DNA from 2 places in the Glaciecola sp. 1036 genome. Region 1 is predicted to be linked to the other one. Evidence: predicted binding sites of a transcription regulator. Region 1 holds the regulator's gene; the other holds the start of a gene.
The links. Region 1 encodes MetJ, which represses methionine synthesis genes. Its sites were predicted from a motif close to TAGACGTCTAGACGTCTA; they were not measured.
Positions count from the first base shown of each region.

Region 2: serA (phosphoglycerate dehydrogenase) is a predicted target of MetJ. The motif match lies at 1,373-1,390, and genes of this name have one in related genera.

Region 1 covers NZ_JBLWFH010000007.1:71,816-81,074, forward strand. Annotated here, with positions in the region: gene metF (methylenetetrahydrofolate reductase) at 22-909, opposite strand; gene metJ (met regulon transcriptional regulator MetJ) at 1,047-1,352, shown strand; gene ACNKW3_RS11700 (DUF2959 domain-containing protein) at 1,384-2,037, opposite strand; gene pip (prolyl aminopeptidase) at 2,220-3,140, shown strand; gene dtd (D-aminoacyl-tRNA deacylase) at 3,147-3,584, shown strand; gene ACNKW3_RS11715 (YiiD C-terminal domain-containing protein) at 3,653-4,555, shown strand; gene rpoH (RNA polymerase sigma factor RpoH) at 4,598-5,449, opposite strand; gene ACNKW3_RS11725 (EAL and HDOD domain-containing protein) at 5,679-6,917, shown strand; gene ACNKW3_RS11730 (EAL and HDOD domain-containing protein) at 7,112-8,341, shown strand; gene ftsX (permease-like cell division protein FtsX) at 8,344-9,259, opposite strand, start outside.
Region 2 covers NZ_JBLWFH010000003.1:168,196-177,454, reverse strand. Annotated here, with positions in the region: gene ACNKW3_RS05785 (DUF481 domain-containing protein) at 1-25, shown strand, start outside; gene serA (phosphoglycerate dehydrogenase) at 87-1,316, opposite strand; gene rpiA (ribose-5-phosphate isomerase RpiA) at 1,457-2,110, opposite strand; gene ACNKW3_RS05770 (5-formyltetrahydrofolate cyclo-ligase) at 2,126-2,731, opposite strand; gene ACNKW3_RS05765 (nucleoside hydrolase) at 2,732-3,673, opposite strand; gene ACNKW3_RS05760 (ribokinase) at 3,688-4,581, opposite strand; RNA gene ssrS (6S RNA) at 4,603-4,786, opposite strand; gene ACNKW3_RS05750 (GntP family permease) at 4,864-6,210, opposite strand; gene ACNKW3_RS05745 (UPF0149 family protein) at 6,356-6,928, shown strand; gene pepP (Xaa-Pro aminopeptidase) at 6,925-8,247, shown strand; gene ACNKW3_RS05735 (FAD-dependent oxidoreductase) at 8,279-9,259, shown strand, end outside.

The DNA of each region.
Region 1 (9,259 bases):
CAATCAGCTATCAACTTTAATTTACACGCTTTTGCGTAACCCTAACATATGGCAAATGGCATAACTGAGTTCAGAGCGATTCAAAGTATAAAAATGGAAGTGTTTTACACCCTCTTTTGCTAGCACTTTCACCATGTCCATGGCGATATTTGCCCCCAATAGATTACGCGTTGTTTGGTCATCGTCATCCAAACCTTCATACATTTTGTGTAACCAACCTGGGACATGCACATTTGTAAATCCGGCAAACCTTACTAATGTTTGATAATTGGTTACCGGTAAAATGCCCGGGACTATATCCAAATCGATACCCGCAGCGGCGGCTCTATCTCGAAAACGTAAGAAAACACTAGTGTCAAAGAAAAACTGAGTAATAGCCTCAGTAGCACCAGCTTCGTTTTTACGTTTTAAATTCAATAAGTCGAATTGATCGCTTGGGGCTTCAGGATGTTTTTCAGGATATGCCGCAACAGATATATCAAAATCAGCCACTTCTTTTAGCAACTGCACCAGATCTACAGCGTACATATCTGGCTTATCCATACCTGAGGGTAAATCACCTCTCAACGCTACGATTCGACGGATACCAGAATCCCAATAATCTTTCGCAATCTGAACTAATTCTTCTCGGGAAGCATCTACGCATGTTAAATGAGGTGCAGTCGGGACACCGGTTTCTCTATGGATGCGTTTTACCACACTGTGAGTTCTGTCTCGTTCACCACTGTTTGCGCCATAGGTAACCGACATGTAACTGGGGTTTAAGGGTGCTAATCTTTCCACGGACTTCCATAAGGTGTTCTCCATGGCTTCACTTGAAGGTGGGAAAAACTCGAAAGATACATCGATATCGCGTAATTCAGAAAGTGATTGATTCAAGGCATCAATGCCTTGTGCGTAAGAAACCATGTTTAACCCTTATAGACGTTTAGACGTCTAAATTACGAAAATACCATCTAGACGTCAAGCAGTTTACACGTCTAGATTGATCTTTTTTTTATTCCAGTTAGAATTTTCATATAACAACATAAATTACGAATGACATTATGGCAGATTGGAACGGCAAATATATTCACCCTTATGCGGAACATGGGAAAAAAAGTGAACAGGTAAAAAAGGTCACAGTGTCTATTCCGATAAAAGTGTTGAAAGTGTTAACAGACGAGCGCACTCGACGCCAGGTGAATAACTTACGTCATGCAACCAATTCAGAATTGCTTTGTGAAGCTTTTCTTCATGCATTTACCGGTCAACCTTTACCGAATGATGACGACTTGCGCAAAGATAACCCTGAAAAAATTTCTGCAGAAGCAAGACGCATTATGGCAGAAATGAAAGAAGGCAAGTCTTAGCACAGCCATCATGCAAATCTAAGTCGAGTTTCTAGTTTTTTAACGACGCAATAAACTCGTCAGATTCTTTTATCGCTGCGCTCATTTGCTGAAGTAGAGTTTTGACATCTCGTTGAATGGTATTCAACTCTCCCTGCAATGCACCGATGGCGTTAGCGTTCAAATTATGTTTAAGATAAAGTACATTATCGTTTAATGCGGTTAATACAGGTGGCATACTTGCTTCAACCTTACGCATAGATTTCAGTAAATTTTGGTACTTTGCCTTGGTTGTGTCTAATTTCCTTTTACTATCACGACGTAAATTAGCATTTGAGATCTCATCCAACTCAGATTCCCATTCACGAAATAAAGAGCCAGCTACGGATTCGACTTTATCAATTCTTGTGGAAACCTCTTCTGCGGCTTCTTTACTTGCTTGATATTGGTCATTGAGCTCATTGTATACATCTTCTAGCTCCCCACCATCAAAATTGATTAAAGCACTGAATTCTTCTAATGCACTGGAAAACTGTTCTTGAGCTTCTTGTTGCGTTTCTTGAGCATCTTCAACTCTATCCACCAGAATATCGCGTTTTTCTATTCCTATGCTTTCCCACATATCGAAGTATGCGTCTTGAATTGTTGAGGTACAACTTGAAACCAAACCTAGACTTAATATGAACATAATTGCAAATAAACGCATTGCATAATCCTTGTATTTAACTATCAAATGGCCAAAAGATACTCGAGTTTGATGATTTAACGTTTGAGTTTTAAGTAAATTTATTGGTAATCTGAGTAAAGTGCTTTATTTATTCAGTAAATATACACCAAAACATAATCAATCTGTACCTCGATGAAAGGTTGAGAACAAAAGAGCATTGAATGCCATTTAGATCACTGAAAATTGATGTTTCAAATGAACATAAACTTCACGTAGAACTTGCAGGAAACCCTGACGGCATACCTTTCTTGTTTGTGCATGGCGGTCCCGGTGCTAGCATATCAAACTGTTATAAATGGCCTTTTGATTTAAATAAACACTTTGTTGTTGCCTTTGATCAAAGGGGATGTGGTCAATCAAAACCTTTTGCTAGCCTTAATGACAATAACACATGGGCTTTAATCGAAGACATAGAGAAAATTCGTAATCACTTACAGATTGAAACTTGGGGGGTATTTGGCGGTTCTTGGGGAGCTACCCTGTCTCTTATTTATGCGATCAAACATCCATCTCATGTGTCTAAACTGATATTAAGAGGCGTGTTTTTAGCAAGATCCAAAGATGCTGAGTTTTTTCTTACTCCAGAAGGCGCAGCTGCGCATTTTTTCCCCCTAGACTATCAAAAGTTTATTTCTGTCATTCAAGGAAAAAAAACAGCAGCTAATATCTTGCATGAGTACTATGGCTTAATGACAAACAGTGAGCTTGAAGTACGCAAAAATGCTTACCAACGTTGGTTTGCATGGGAGTTAGCGATTTCTCGCCTGATAAAAGAAAATATAGAGGTTATTCCTGACGCTAAATTTGTTGAAACTCTTGCATTAATGGAATGCCACTATTTAATCAACAATTGTTTTATTGAAGAAAACTACATTTTAGATAACTGTCATATTATTCAAGACATTCCCTGCGAAATCGTGCATGGTCGATATGATCTTGTATGCATGGCGAGTGGTGCAATTGAACTTGCCCAGCAACTTCCCAAAGCAAATCTTCACATAATTGAAAACGCTGGACACAGTGCCCTTGAGACACAAATTCGAAATAAACTCATAGATATAATGAGACAACATAATGAGTAGCAGTAAATGATAGGATTAATTCAACGAGTATCCCAAGCTCAAGTTGATGTGGCGGGGCAAACAATTGGTAAAATAGGTGCTGGCATCCTTTTATTGCTAGGCATTGAAAAAACTGACACCCAAACCGATATTGAAAAACTCGCTAAGAAAATAATGCATTATCGAATTTTTCCAGACCAAGACGGAAAAATGAATCTGAGTTTATTGGACACGCAAAAAGAACTGCTAGTAGTTTCACAATTTACTCTAGTGGCCGAGACCAACAAAGGCAATCGTCCTGGATTTTCAAAAGGGGCTTCACCAGAAGAAGGTAAACGTCTGTATGAGGCTTTTTTAGCACATATTGAGCAACAATATGGGCCTTGTGAGTGCGGAGAGTTTGGCGCAGATATGCAAGTTTCATTAATCAATGACGGCCCAGTGACCTTTTACTTTCAAACCTGAGGACAGGTGCAATTTGTTTACACAAACTATACAATATTCTACTTTGAATCACAGATGGATGTAACAGCTTGTTGATTGTGAACACACCGAAAACCGAAACGGAACTTGCGGAATACTTTGAATTTCGATGGTCTCATTTACGTAAACCTTGGGGCTTTCCTGAAGGGTCAGAAAAAGATGAATATGAAAGCGTTAGCGAGCACCGCACAATAAAAAATCAAATGGGTGAAATTGTTGCTTGTGGACGCGTGCATTTAAATACTGCCGAAGAAGCACAGATTCGTCATATTGCTGTGGAGACTACCTACCGACGTAAGGGAGTCGGTAAAATGATTCTTCAAGCCCTTGAATCGGTTGCAAGAGAGATGGGAGCTGAACGAGCAGTTACAAATTCTCGAGAAACCTCTATAGACTTTTTTCAAGATTGTGGCTTTGAAGTTATCGACGATGCACCCGAAGAATTAGGTAAATTAAAACGCAAACAAATGCGTAAGATTCTAAATGACCACAATGCATTAATTTTGCATCCTAAATGGTGCAAAGAGTTACAGGATACTTGGCACGAAAAAATTCCTATTACTGAGCACATGGGAATAAAACTCTACCAATATACTGAGCGCACTATAGAAACTCGCGCATCATTAAACAAAAACGTTAATTTACACGGCAGTATGTTTGCAGGTAGCATCTATTCTCAAGCCACATTAACCGGTTGGGGCATGATATTTTTGCAATTGAAACAAAAAGGACTGGATGGGGAAATAGTGTTAGGAGATGCTAATATTCACTATCACAAACCTATAACCATGCGACCTAGAGCAATTTGCAATATAGAAAGTGTGAGGACTAAATTCGCAATTTTAGAAAGAGGCAAAAAATGCCCTGTTTCTTTAAAAGTCGATATTTTAGACGGTGATCAGTCGGTCGCTGAATTCTCAGGACAATATTGGGTATTACCTCCCAGCCAATAAAAAAGGCAGCTCTACGCTGCCTTTGATATTTATTTATGAAGTCTAACGCATTGCTGCTTGTAGCTTTTTCATAGCGTTCTTTTCAATCTGTCTCACTCTTTCTGCTGACACTTCATATTCATCAGCCAGATCTTGTAAGGTCTTCTTATCGTCAGACAACCATCTAGTTTCAATTATATGCTGACTTCTTTCATCGAGCGTCTTAATTGCTGTGTACAGACGTTTAGTTGCGGCTGAATCCCAATCATTATCGATCACTGTTGATTCAACATCCGCAGATTTATCTTCAAGATATTGCGCTGGCGAAAAAGTCGTAGATTCGTCGTCATCATTCGATAAATCAAACGCTTGATCTTGGCTGCTCATTCGAGCTTCCATTTGCAACACTTCTTTGGTGCTAACACCTAATTCTTCCGCTACAGTCTGCACTTCGTCATGGGTGAACCAACCTAAACGCTTTTTCGCCTTACGTAGATTAAAAAACAATTTACGTTGCGCTTTAGTTGTTGCAACTTTTACAATACGCCAATTTTTAAGAACGTATTCATGAATTTCTGCTTTAATCCAATGCACAGCAAAAGACACTAAGCGAACACCTACAGTAGGATCAAATCGTTTGACGGCTTTCATCAAACCAATATTGCCTTCTTGAATTAAATCAGCTTGAGGCAATCCATAACCTGAGTAAGATTTTGCGATATGCACTACAAAACGCAAATGCGACATAACCAGCTTTCTCGCAGCTTCCAAATCACCTTCGTTTTGTAATCTCTCACCTAAACGCTTTTCTTCCTCGGCGGATAACATGTCAATACCAGATACAGCTTGCATGTAGCTTTCGATACTACCGCTCGCAGGTACTGATAGCGCAAATGATTGCATGTTTTGACTCATTGTTTCTCCAATTACTTAAGCTTTAAATTAAGACCAATTTTTACCCAGAAAGTTCCTTGAACCTTACATTTTAAGCGTATTTTTAACACATCTATTAAATATAAGGATTATTATATAAAATACAACCCAAATTCGCTATATTTTCCTGTGAACTCTAGTACAGTCACAGCTCATGATTTGCGATCGCCAGTTTGTATCTGTCCATAACGATAAAAGGTGTTAGTACATAATGTTTGCCTATGTTGCCAGACAAGCCATATATACGGTCGAGAAAGATGTTTTCGCTTACGAACTATTATTTAGAGACGGCAAGCGTAATTGTTTTCCCGACATTTCGCCCGATACAGCAACTAGTACTATGTTAACCGATAGCCATCTGAGTATTGGTTTGGAAAACATTACCTTTCAAAAAACAGCATTTATCAACTTCCATGAGGATACACTTTTATACAGGTTTCCTTCGACTTTAGATCCTTTATCGACAGTTATAGAAATCGTTGAATCGGTAAAAGTTACAGAAGCTCTGATTCAAGCATTAGAGCACGTTAGAGATTTAGGCTATTCGTTGGCCCTAGACGACTATAATTTTGATCCTAAGTGGGAGCCATTAATCCCATTAGTGAAATATATCAAAATAGAATCGTCGGTGGTGAGCAATGCCAATGATTTCGTACTTGGCAAAATCGAAAAACTTCTTACCGCGGAAAAAGTGCTGATAGCAGAAAAAGTTGAAACAATTGACGAATTTGTACTGCTGGAAAAAATGGGTTTTACACTTTTTCAGGGTTACTTTTTATCCAAACCTGAAATAGTCGAACACAAGAAAATAGAAGTAGCCCTTTCCTCAGTAATTGAACTTGTTGGTATTAGTGCTAAAGCCGAATTTGATTTTGATGAGGTGAATGAAATTTTTGAAAAAGATTTGGGCCTGTCATATAAATTAATGCGTTTTATTAACAACCCGACGCTCAATAAAAGACAGAAAATTAATTCTTTGGGACACGCACTAAAATTTTTAGGCAGTATCGAGTTAAAAAAATTCATTGCTCTGCTTGCCATCGCTAATTTAAAAGGTGATAAACCCATGGATTTAATCACCACCAGCCTTACACGAGCGCATTTTTGTAAGCGGCTTTCAGAATTATTAGCGTTTAAAGAAAATCCTCCCGAAGGATTTATTTTGGGATTATTTTCGTTAGTGGATGCACTTATCGATATTCCAATGCCCAAGGTCACCAAATCTTTGCCATTCTCTGAACAAGTAAATACTGCGCTATGTCAAAAATTTCAGTCGGATGAAAGCCCGCTAAGTGATTTGTTAGCCTTGTGTATCGCCTTTGAACGAGCGCATTGGAAAGCTATCGAGTATCTGTGTAGCAAATTAAGCATTGAAGAAGCTCAAGGCTTCGAAGCCTATTATGACGCAATGAAATGGGCGGAAGATATGCGAAAAAGTTTGCCTAGCTAATCTAAACTTTATTAGATTTCACATCATATCTGACATAATTTCTAAAAACTGAGTGTCCCATTCTAATTAACCTATTTTTTTCTAGGACACGCAATTTCTAAAAAAGAAATTTGCGTGTCCCATTATAAAAATTTAACCATCACGTATTCGCGCCGATAACACTCTAAAGTATTCGCATTTTTAGGGTAAAAGTAATGATAGTTTTCGCTCGTGAACCTATTTTCACTAGCAATGAAAAGGTATTCGCCTATCAATTAGTGTTCAATGAAAGCATTGGGCATGTATTTGATCCTGAAAATATTAAATTAGCGCGTTCTCCGGAAGATACTGGTGGGGTAGCTTGGCCACAGCTATTAGAAGGCTTTACTAGTCTCATCACCATTACCAAAGAACAGCTTTTTAATCCTATACCTGAAGATTTCCCACCTGATGACACTATGTTAGAAATCGATAAGTTCGATGAGGATGATCCTGCTTTTGTAGAACGTATTAACGCTCTTAAAAAAATCGGATACAGAATTATTGCAGGCGATAAAAACCCCTTATCTGAATTTGTTATTAAGCACTGCGATATTCTAAAAGTGAGTATCAACAAAATCTCGCCTTATGAAGTGAAAGAACTGCGTAATCAAACGATAAACCCAAAAATAAAACTTATCGTTACTGACGTTCAAACACAGGCGTCTTTCAAAAAGTGTGTTGAGGTAGGCTTTGACTATTATCAAGGTTATTTCTTTTTAACTCGCAAGAAGACCAATCATTCTGACGAATTACCCGCTAACAAAGTCGCAATATTTAATCTCATCAGTCAAATTTCCCAACCTAGTTTAGATATGAAAAAGATTAGGGTGATATTCGAACATGATGCCACACTCACCTATTTATTGATGAGGTTCATTAATAACCCCATGATCAATAAATATCATGAAATAAAGTCGATTAAACATGCACTTGCTTATTTAGGTGAGGTAATGCTAAGGAAATTTGTTGCAATAGTATCTTTGGCTCAATTAAATACTGGCAACACTTCTGAGCTTTTGCAAGTTGCGTTAATTAGGGCTAAGTTCTGCGAATCTATCTCGGAAACTCACGATGGAAAAGAAGAATCCCTAAGTGCGTTTTTAACAGGATTATTTTCGTTAATTGATGTCATTCTAGATAGAGACATGGCTATTTTAATGGACAAAGTTCAATTGGCACTTGAGATCAAGTTAGCATTGACTCAAAAACAAGGGACACTGCATCATTATGTAAAAATTTGCCAAGGTATCGAGTCTGCACATTGGCAAACCTTAAAACAAAACTGTGAACAAGTCGAAGTAGAGCACGAAATCGCAAAAAGCGTCTATTTAGAATCAGTGCGTTGGGCTAATAGTTTTTCAATCCCTGAATCTAACGTATATCCTGTAGCCAGAGTGCATTAATTCTATTCTGGCTCAATATCTTTTACATGTCTTTGTACTGACAAGAATGAACCTATGAGTCCCATAGCGACGCTTATTAATAGCATAATCCCTATAGCACCAAACTCTAATCCAGTGATATCAATATTGATGCGGTAAAGTTCAAAGACATCTTGTAGATTCCAATCAATCCAAACTAACACTAGGCTGATTGTTAGCCATGCTATTAATCCTCCTATCAGTCCAAACCAAAAACCGGTGTAAAGAAACGGACGATGAATAAACGCATCTGTCGCCCCCACCAGTTTCATTACTAATATCTCTTCTTTCTTATTCAATATATTTAATCTAATGGTATTGCCAATAATTAAAACCACAGCAAAGAAAAGTAAAAACGCAAGTAAGAATACTAGTTCTTTAGCGACTTCTAAAACTGCATACAAGCGCTCTAACCATTCGATATCAAGTTTGCCTAGTTCAACCTCACGTTCTTGCTTTAACTTGTCTAACAATATCGCGGCAGAGGTGGGCGCGGCATGTCGACTGGTTGGCGTGACTCTAACAACTGCTGGCAAGGGGTTAGTGTCTAAGTAGCCAATGGCGTCACCTAATCCAGACAGGGCTTCAAATTCTTTAAGCGCCTGTTCTGAAGACATGTAAGACACGCTATCAATTTCTGGCCACAATGAGATCCGAGTAACCAACTGTTGAGCCGCTTGTTCACTAACATTTTCTTTAAGGAATAATGAAACTTCTGACGCTTGTTGCCATTGCTGGCTGACTTGCTCAGTGTTTTTAACAACAATATAAAGCGTACCAGGCAGGGTGAGACTAAATCCAAGTACTCCAATCGTCATTAAACTTGCGAATGGTGTTCGGTAAAGCTCCCCTAGGCTGAAAAAAGCTTGCCTAATATGATCAACAAAAAACATGACAAAA
Region 2 (9,259 bases), on a different contig from region 1:
TACCTTGGTTTACAGCTTCTTTTAAACCAAGCTATAGAGACAAAAAAACGCGCTGATAGCGCGTTTTTTTGTCTATTACAAGTTTATTAATGCAAAATCCGAGTTTTAATAGTACCTTTAATCGCTTTCAATTCTTTAAACGCGTCTTGAGCATGATCTTTTTCTACGTCAATAACTACATAACCAATTTCTTGGTCGGTTTGTAAGTACTGAGCCGCGATATTAATGCCTTTGTCTGCGAAGGCTCGGTTAATTTGCGTCAACACCCCTGGACGGTTTTTGTGTATGTGCAACAAGCGTGAACGATCGGTAAACTGCGGCAAGGATACTTCAGGGAAATTCACCGCAGATAAAGTCGACCCGTTATCTGAGTATTTGATTAATTTGCCTGCCACTTCTATGCCAATGTTCTGCTGCGCTTCTTGAGTACTACCGCCCACATGAGGCGTAAGAATGACATTATCAAATTTACGCAACGGTGATTCGAATTCTTCGTCGTTTGACTTAGGTTCAACTGGGAATACATCAATTGCAGCCCCATTTAATTTGCCTTGTTCCATTGCTTCGCAAAGTGCATCAATGTCAATCACTGTGCCGCGCGCGGCATTAATAAGAATTGCACCTTGTTTCATTTGGGCGAGTTCTTCTTTTCCGATCATGTTTTTAGTATGCGCGGTCTCAGGAACATGCAAGCTGACAACATCTGAAGTGTTTAATAATTCTTTCAGAGATGGTACTTGAGTAGAGTTACCTAGTACTAGCTTGTCTTCAATATCATAAAATTGCACACGCATGCCTAAATGCTCAGCAAGGATACTTAACTGGGTACCTATGTGACCGTAACCTATGATACCTAAGGTTTTACCTCTAGCTTCATATGAATCTACTGCGCTTTTTTCCCACTCGCCTCTGTGCGCTTTAGCATTCTTACGGGGAATGCCTCGTAATAATACGATGAGTTGTCCAAGGACCAATTCTGCAACAGAACGAGTATTTGAAAAGGGTGCATTAAATACAGGAATACCACGAATTTGCGTTGCTTCTAAATCGACTTGGTTTGTGCCTATGCAGAAACATCCAACCGCCACCAACTTTTTCGCTTTTGCTACCACTTCTTCGCTTAACTGAGTTCTTGAACGGATTCCAATAAAATGAACATCTTTCACTTTTTCTATCAGTTCCTCTTCAGGAAGCGATGTTTTAAGTGATTCAATATTGTGGTAACCCGCGTTTTTAAAAGTTTCTAGGGCGCTATTGTGGAGTCCTTCCAACAAAAGTATCTTAATTTTATCCTTAGCTAGGGACGGTTTATTCATGGAAAAATAGATTCCTTACTTTGGCAAACTACTGAGCTAGAATTTAGTCTTAATAAAAGACATCTAGACGTCTAAATGATGGAGGCAAAGATACCAGACTTTGCCCAATATTCAAACAAATAAATTGATAATAAAATCAATTACCATCTTTGAACACCGTCACCTGAGGCACTTAATACTATGTCCGCGCCTCTGTGAGCAAATATTCCATTACACACAACACCGGGAATTTGATTTAACTGAGTTTCAAGTTCAGGCGGATTTAAGATTTTCAAATTATGTACGTCAAGTATTACGTTTCCGTTGTCAGTGACCACGCCTTGTCGGTAAATTGGGTCGCCACCCAGTTTGACGATTTCTCGAGCAACAAAAGAGCGAGCCATTGGAATCACTTCAACCGGCAAAGGAAAGCTGCCTAAAACACCCACTTTTTTACTATCATCGACAATACAAATAAATGACTTGGCGACCGCTGAAACTATCTTTTCTCGGGTCAAAGCAGCACCACCGCCTTTGATCATATGTTTATGTTCAGTCACTTCATCAGCGCCATCAACATATATGTCATAGGTATCGACTTCGTTAAGATCGAATACTTCAATCCCCAAGGCTTTTAAACGCTCAGTAGAGGCTTCTGAACTGGAAACCGCTCCTTTGAGTAAATGCGCTTTACTGGCCAAAGCATCAATAAAATAGTTGACGGTTGAGCCGGTGCCAACGCCAATAATAGTGTCCGGTTGTACGAATTCTGCGGCAGCTTCGCCTACTAGGCGTTTTTTATCATTCTGGTCCACGACCTTATCCTTATATTAGGTAAATGAAAAATGTTGTGTGGGAGTAATTATAGTAGGTAATGGAATATCCCATGCTTCTGTCGGCAAACTTAAGGTTTGTTGAATATCGTGGGCTAGTCCAATTAATTTTGGTTGGTTTTGTTTATTATTGTGTAGAAACGCCAATGTACGATCATAAAAACCACCACCCATGCCTAATCTGTTGCCTGAGGCGTCAAAAGCCACCAAAGGCGTAAAAAGCACATCTAAATTGGCCACTGGGCAAACGTCTCGGCAATCCAGTCTAGGTTCTGCAATACCGTAATGATTTGCTGTCATCACTGAATTAGGATGATAATGAAGAAAGAGTAAATAACCATCACTGAAAGGATGTAATACGGGCAGATATACCTTAACGTTTTGCTGCCACAAATGTTCAATCAGAGGTTGAGTATCCAACTCACTGTCATTGGTCATGTAAAGTGCAACCTTACTAGCACCTTGCAGTACATCTAGAGATTGAATTTGATCTACTAAACCAAGGGCAGCAGTGTGCTGCTCTTGGTGGGACAACGACTTACGACGCTCACGAAACGTTTGTCGAAGCGTATTTCGTAGTTGTGTCGTTGTTGGCTCTTTCATTTATTTTGCGTAGGTGTCTATAAAATGTTGGGTCAGTTTTGGGTGATCAACTTTAGTCGCCACTTTAATCAAAGGCATGTCATTCCACAAATCACTTGGCGTACTGCCTACAGGCGCGAAACTTGTTTGACCTTTCATTAATGGGTCAGTCCCGATTCGCATATGACCTTCTGTCAGCTCAAACATATCAGGTGATGCAATATAAGCGAGTGGAAAGGCATCATGGAAAAAACATACTCTTTCTTCTCGATTTTGAGAATAAAAATCCATGTAAAACTGTGATGATTTGGCGACAAAGCCACCTAGCTTAGGATTTTTTTCCGCTAAAATATCCACAAAACCACCGTCGAAGGGTAAGTCGTAAGTAACATCCAAGCCAAACATAATAAGGTCCCAACCTGCAGAAAAGACAATATCGGCTGCGATAGGATCATTCCATATGTTGGCCTCAGCTACTGGGGTTACATTACCCGGTACTAAGGCTGCCCCACCCATGATATAGACAGCTTTGATTAACTTAGGTAACTCAGGCTCAAGTTTAAGTGCGAGCGCAATGTTACTCAAAGGGCCAATAGGCACTAGGATTATTTCCCCAGGATATTTTCTCGCTTGTTGCACGATAAATTCAGCCGAGCTGAGGTCGTGGAGTTTTCCTTTAGGTGCATGATGTCCAATATTGCCAAAGCCATCATCACCATGCACAAAATGCGCGAATGTAGATTTAGGACCGTAGTGCGGAACGCCTGTACCTTTGCACACTGGGATATCAAGTTCTGCAAGTTCTACCAATGACAACGCATTTTGTGCAGCCATTTCTACTGGTACATTACCAAAAACAGTCGTAAGGCCTAAAACATCAATTTCCGGTGCTTGAAAAGCATAGAAAATTGCCATTGCATCATCAATGCCGGGATCAGTGTCGAGTATTATTTTTTGTGTCATTGGGGAACTCATTATTAGAATTGTTGTAAAAAAGTATCCACGTCTTGTTTGGCGGGAATAGAGGGTACGGCACCTTTCTTGGTCACCGATATTGCGGACGCTGCGCAAGCGCTTTTCAAGGCAGTTTGCACATCTTGAGTAGCATCATAAGTCGCGAGAAAATAACCGATAAAAGTATCACCAGCAGCAGTAGTATCTACAGCATCGACCTTAAAGGCTTCGCATGTATACTCGGTATTTTGGTGAAGATAACAAACACCTTGCTTGCCTAAGGTTAATACCAGCTTTAAATCGGGATAAGTAGTCGAAAGTGCCGCTTTGGCATCTTCAACAGTCTTAGTATTAGTAAGTTGCATGGCTTCAATTTCGTTAACAATCAATAGTTCTAATTTTTCTAAGGGTAACGAAACCACGCTTTGGGTCATAGGCGCTGGGTTGAAGGCTATTTTAATGCCTTTTTCATGAGCAGTTTCGATGATGTCGGCAATACAATTAGTTTCGTTTTGTAATAATACCCAATCCTCTTTATTGGCGTTGGCCAATGCCTGCTCGATACGTTCTTGATTTAGCTGATGATTTGCGCCAGAAAATAATAATATGGCGTTTTCCGCGTCAGGGGTGACCTGAATAATTGCATGCCCACTTGGAATATCATCAAAGGATTGCACATTATCCATATTCACGCCGGCGTCATGCATTGGCGAAATCATTGGTAAATCGCCAGAGCCTATTCCACCTACATGATAGGTAGCTAGACCAGCTTTGGCACATGCAACTGATTGATTAGCACCTTTACCGCCTAGAATGGCATTAAAACCAGTGGAAGAAAGGGTTTCTCCAGGTGCGACAAAGTGTTCTACGTTATACACGTAGTCGATATTAATAGATCCGAAATTGAAAACTGCCATTTAGCTACTCATAGAAATAGGGCGCCCCCCAAAATGCCGCCGCATACTTATCGTCCGTGCGCCGAAATGGACACGGTGGAAATATCATCATTGCCGTAGGCTTCTCGATTCAAGTCGAGCTTGCGCAAAAGCAATAGAGTCAAGATCCTAAGTTTATAGCATCGGCCAGGAACATGCAGTATACAAGCAAACATTCCAGGAAGCATTGAAGCTTTGTGCTGCAAGTCCGATTTGCAAGAATCGCAAAGTTTAACGCATCCAAGAGTCGGTTTAAAGTCTATTTCAAAGGAATAGACTTAAAAACCAAGACAAACTGAACGCAGTAACCCCAATCGCAGTGACCATAGGGGTCCAGGTTTTAAGTGTGGTTTTTTCATCCATCTGCAAAAGACGTCCAACTAACCAAAAACCCGAATCATTGAAGTGAGATAAAACCGAGGCGCCTCCAGCAATGGCGATTACAATAAAGCATAAATCAGCCGAGGATAAGCTTGTGTCCATAGCCACAACTGGCGCAATAATGGCTGCTGTTGTGGTCAAGGCGACAGTGGCAGAGCCTTGGGCTATGCGTAAAGAAGCTGCAATAATAAAAGCCGCGACTATGGACGGTAAGCCTATATCTGACAAGAGAGATGATAAAGAATCGCCAACGCCAATAGCGCGCAGCACACCGCCAAACATTCCGCCAGCGCCAGTCACTAGAATGATGGCACAAATTGGCCCGAGAGATTGGTCACATAATCGTTCCAATTCTACTCGGCTAAAACGACGAGAAAATAAGACTAAACTCAACAACAGGGTTATCAATAATGCAATGGGTGTTTGTCCAATTGCCATTAATAATTCCACTAGTGGTGAATCCAAATCATGATTAAAGCTTGTTTGATAGGCATTTAAACCCGTATTTAAAAATATTAAGCATAATGGAAGTAGCAGAATCCAGAGTACAGTAGAAAATTCAGGTGGATTTTCAACGCTTTGGGCCGGTTTAAAATAATTAGGCAAGGAAATCATGAATTTTTGACTGATAAAATTAGAAAATAAAAAACTTCCGACATACCAAGTTGGAATTGCAACCAGGGTGCTGTAAACCAGCAATAAACCTATATCTGCGCCTAGTAAGTCGCCGGCAACTACAGGTCCTGGATGCGGGGGAACTAGGGCGTGAGTGACAGCAAAAGCCCCAGCGGCTGGCAAAGCGTAAAATAGTACAGAGCCACCAAATCTTGCCGCAACACTTAAAATTACTGGCAACATCACAATTAATCCAGCATCAAAAAATATCGGGAAGCCAAATAATAAAGAGGCTATGCCTAAAGCAAAAGGCGCATTTTTTGCGCCAAATCTACTTACCAAGCTGTCGGCTAATACTTGAGCGCCGCCAGTAATATCAAGTAGTTTTCCTATCATGGCGCCTAAACCAACTAAGAGTGCAACGGATGCTAGGGTCGAACCGAATCCAGCGGTCATTGTGCTAACGATTTTATCGAAGGGGATGCCCCCTAAATAAGCTGTGAAAGCGCTTACACAGATGAGAGAAACAAAAGCATGAATGCGAATGAAAATAATCAAAATGAGGAGCGCGGCAATGGCTATCAATGCGACCGCTAAGGGATATTCTTGCAACATAAGTCTTCCTTTTTTTCAAATACTCTAAAAGATCAAATGTGTTATTACAATCAAAATATTTTACATTTCGTTCACAATTTAACTGGCTAGTTAATTTGCCCCGTTAGTGCTAGGATTGCAGGCGAAATAACTTTGAGACAAAATTGTGAGTGATACAGATTTACAATATGACGAATTGAGTAACCAATTTGCCCAGCAGAAATTACTCGTCGATGTGGCTGAAGTGCATGGTATACTTTGCGGCATGCTCGCAGGCGGTATGAGTGTTGATAATCAAGATTGGATTACCGCCCTTGAAGATGTGGTCAATCAAGGCGATGTTTTTTCTTCTCAAACCAAACAGATAATGGTGGGTTTATTTAACCGAATTTGCCAAGAGTTCATCGAACCTGATTTTGCGTTGACTCTTTTCTTACCAGATGACTCGGCACCAATCAATGACAGAGGTAAAGCTCTAGTGCTTTGGGTGCAAGGTTTCCTATTAGGCTTTGGCTTGCATCAATCTGACTTTAAAACCTGCTCAGATGAGGTAAAAGAAGCGTTGGAAGATTTCAGCCAGATTGCCAGAATGGACGAAGATATGTCGGAAGGCGAAGATAACGAACAAGCTTTGTTTGAAGTGGTTGAATATGTGCGTATCAGCGCCATGCTTTGTTTTAATGAATTAGGCAAGTCTTTGCTTGATAGTCGTCAACATCCTTCTTCGGTTATCCATTGAACACACAGATACCTTTATCAGAATACATTCAACGTCGACAGACGTTACTGTCAAAATGCGAACCTGACAGTTTAGTTGCTATTCCTGCGGCGAGTTTAGTGACACGTAGTAGGGATACAGAATACCAATTCCGACAAGACAGTTATTTTTGGTATCTCACCGGATTTAATGAACCCGATGGATTACTGCTGTTATCGAACAAAGATGAATCTGAACAAGGCGCTAGTTATATTTTTGTCCCCCCCAAAGACAAACAAGCAGAGATATGGCAAGGAAAGCGACTCGGGGTTGAACAAGCAACCACAGATTTAGGTGTAGACCAAGCGTTCAGCTTAGAAGAGTTAGCCGAACTGCTACCAGAATTCATAGACGGTCATCAACATTTGTATTACTGCCTAGATTCTCATCCCCATATGGATGCTGAAATTCAAACTGCCATTGCGACTTGTAAAGCTGCACCTAAGCAATCAATGATAGCGCCTCGCAGTATTTATGATGTGAGTCAATTATTAGATGAGATGCGTTTGATAAAATCCGCGAATGAAATTGCTGTCATGCAAATAGCGGCGGATATTTCAGTCGATGCACATTTAGCGGCAATGAAGAAAGCTAAATCAGGGATTTGGGAGTATCAATTAGAAGCCATCATTTTGCATGAATTTGCGATGCAAGGTGCAAGGTTCCCAGCTTACAACACTATAGTGGGCGGTGGCGAAAATGCCTGTATTTTGCATTACACTGAAAACAACCAAGTGATAAATGATGGCGACTTAGTGTTAATTGATGCTGGTTGTGAATATCAAGGGTATGCGGCAGATATTACCCGCACATTTCCAGTCAATGGTAAGTTTAGCAAGCCGCAAGCTGATATTTATCAACTGGTGTTAGATGCTCAGTTGGCTTGTATCGATTACTTTGGCCCAGGCGCAACCTTAGCTGAGGGGATGAAAATCGCAGTAGAGATCATTGCCGGTGGATTACTCAAGTTAGGCATTTTAAAAGGAAGTCTGCCTGAGATCCTTGAAAATGAAAGTTGGCGAAATTTCTTCATGCACGGTTTAGGACACTATTTAGGGCTAGATGTGCATGATGTGGGTAATTACAAAAAGAACGGACAAGATTTACCATTACAGCCTGGCACAGTATTGACGGTAGAGCCGGGTATTTATGTCAGTAAAGACGCAGATGTACCTGATGAATACAAAGGCATAGGCGTAAGAATTGAAGATAATATTTTAATAACAAACAAGGGCAATGAAGTGCTTACTATAGGCGCAGTGAAAGAAATCGCTGCTATTGAAACACTCATGCAAGCCTAACATTTCTAAAATAAAGACAACAAAAGCACAAATGTCAGAGTTTGAACAAGTCGATATAGTTATTGCGGGTGGTGGCGTTGCAGGCTGCGCGGCAGCCTTGGCTCTTGCTAAAAACACGGATTATTCCGTGGCAGTGATCGAAAAATATGCTCCTAGCGCATCTGATATTCATCCTAGTTTTGATGCTAGGGTGATTGCTTTGGCGGCTGAATCTATCAAGCATTTGCATAGCTTTGGTATGGATATCTCAGATATCCCATCATCTAGTATCAAGCATATTCATGTATCAGATCGCCATCATTGCGCCCAAGTAGCCTTATCTGCCGATGAGTTAGGCGTAAAGAGTTTTGGTCAGGTAGTGCGACTGGAAACACTTGGATTATCATTGTATGAGCAGTTATCTGGGACTAAAATCAATTACTTTGCGGATGAAAGTATCCAAAGTCTGCAACAGCACAAAGACTCAGTGTCGATTAACACCTCAAACCGCAAATTAAACGCAAAACTCTTGATTATTGCCGAAGGAGCCAACTCCCCTACACGGGAAAAACTCAATTTTGTGGTGGAACAAAAGGACTATCAGCAAACCGCTATTATCGCTAATGTGCAAACTCAATTGCCGCATCAAGGCAGGGCGTTTGAACGTTTTACCAAATATGGTCCTATTGCCTTTTTGCCCATGGAAGTGGAACAAGGTCAAAATAGCCAGCATCTAATGTCTGTGGTGTGGAGCCTTGGTGATGAAATGGTAGAAGAAGTAAAAGGCTTATCTGATGAAGATTTTTGCCAACGTCTACAAACTTTATTTGGTTCAAGACTGGGCAGTATCCATAGTCCTTCACCTAGATTTCAGTATCCTTTATCACTTAAAGTCGTGCCGGATTTTGTGCAACACCGTGTGGTTTGTATTGCAAATGCCGCTCAGAGCTTGCACCCCATTGCTGGGCAAGGATTTAATACTGGTATACGTGATATATCTGACTTAGTGAAAAGCCTTCGAGGACAAGATCCG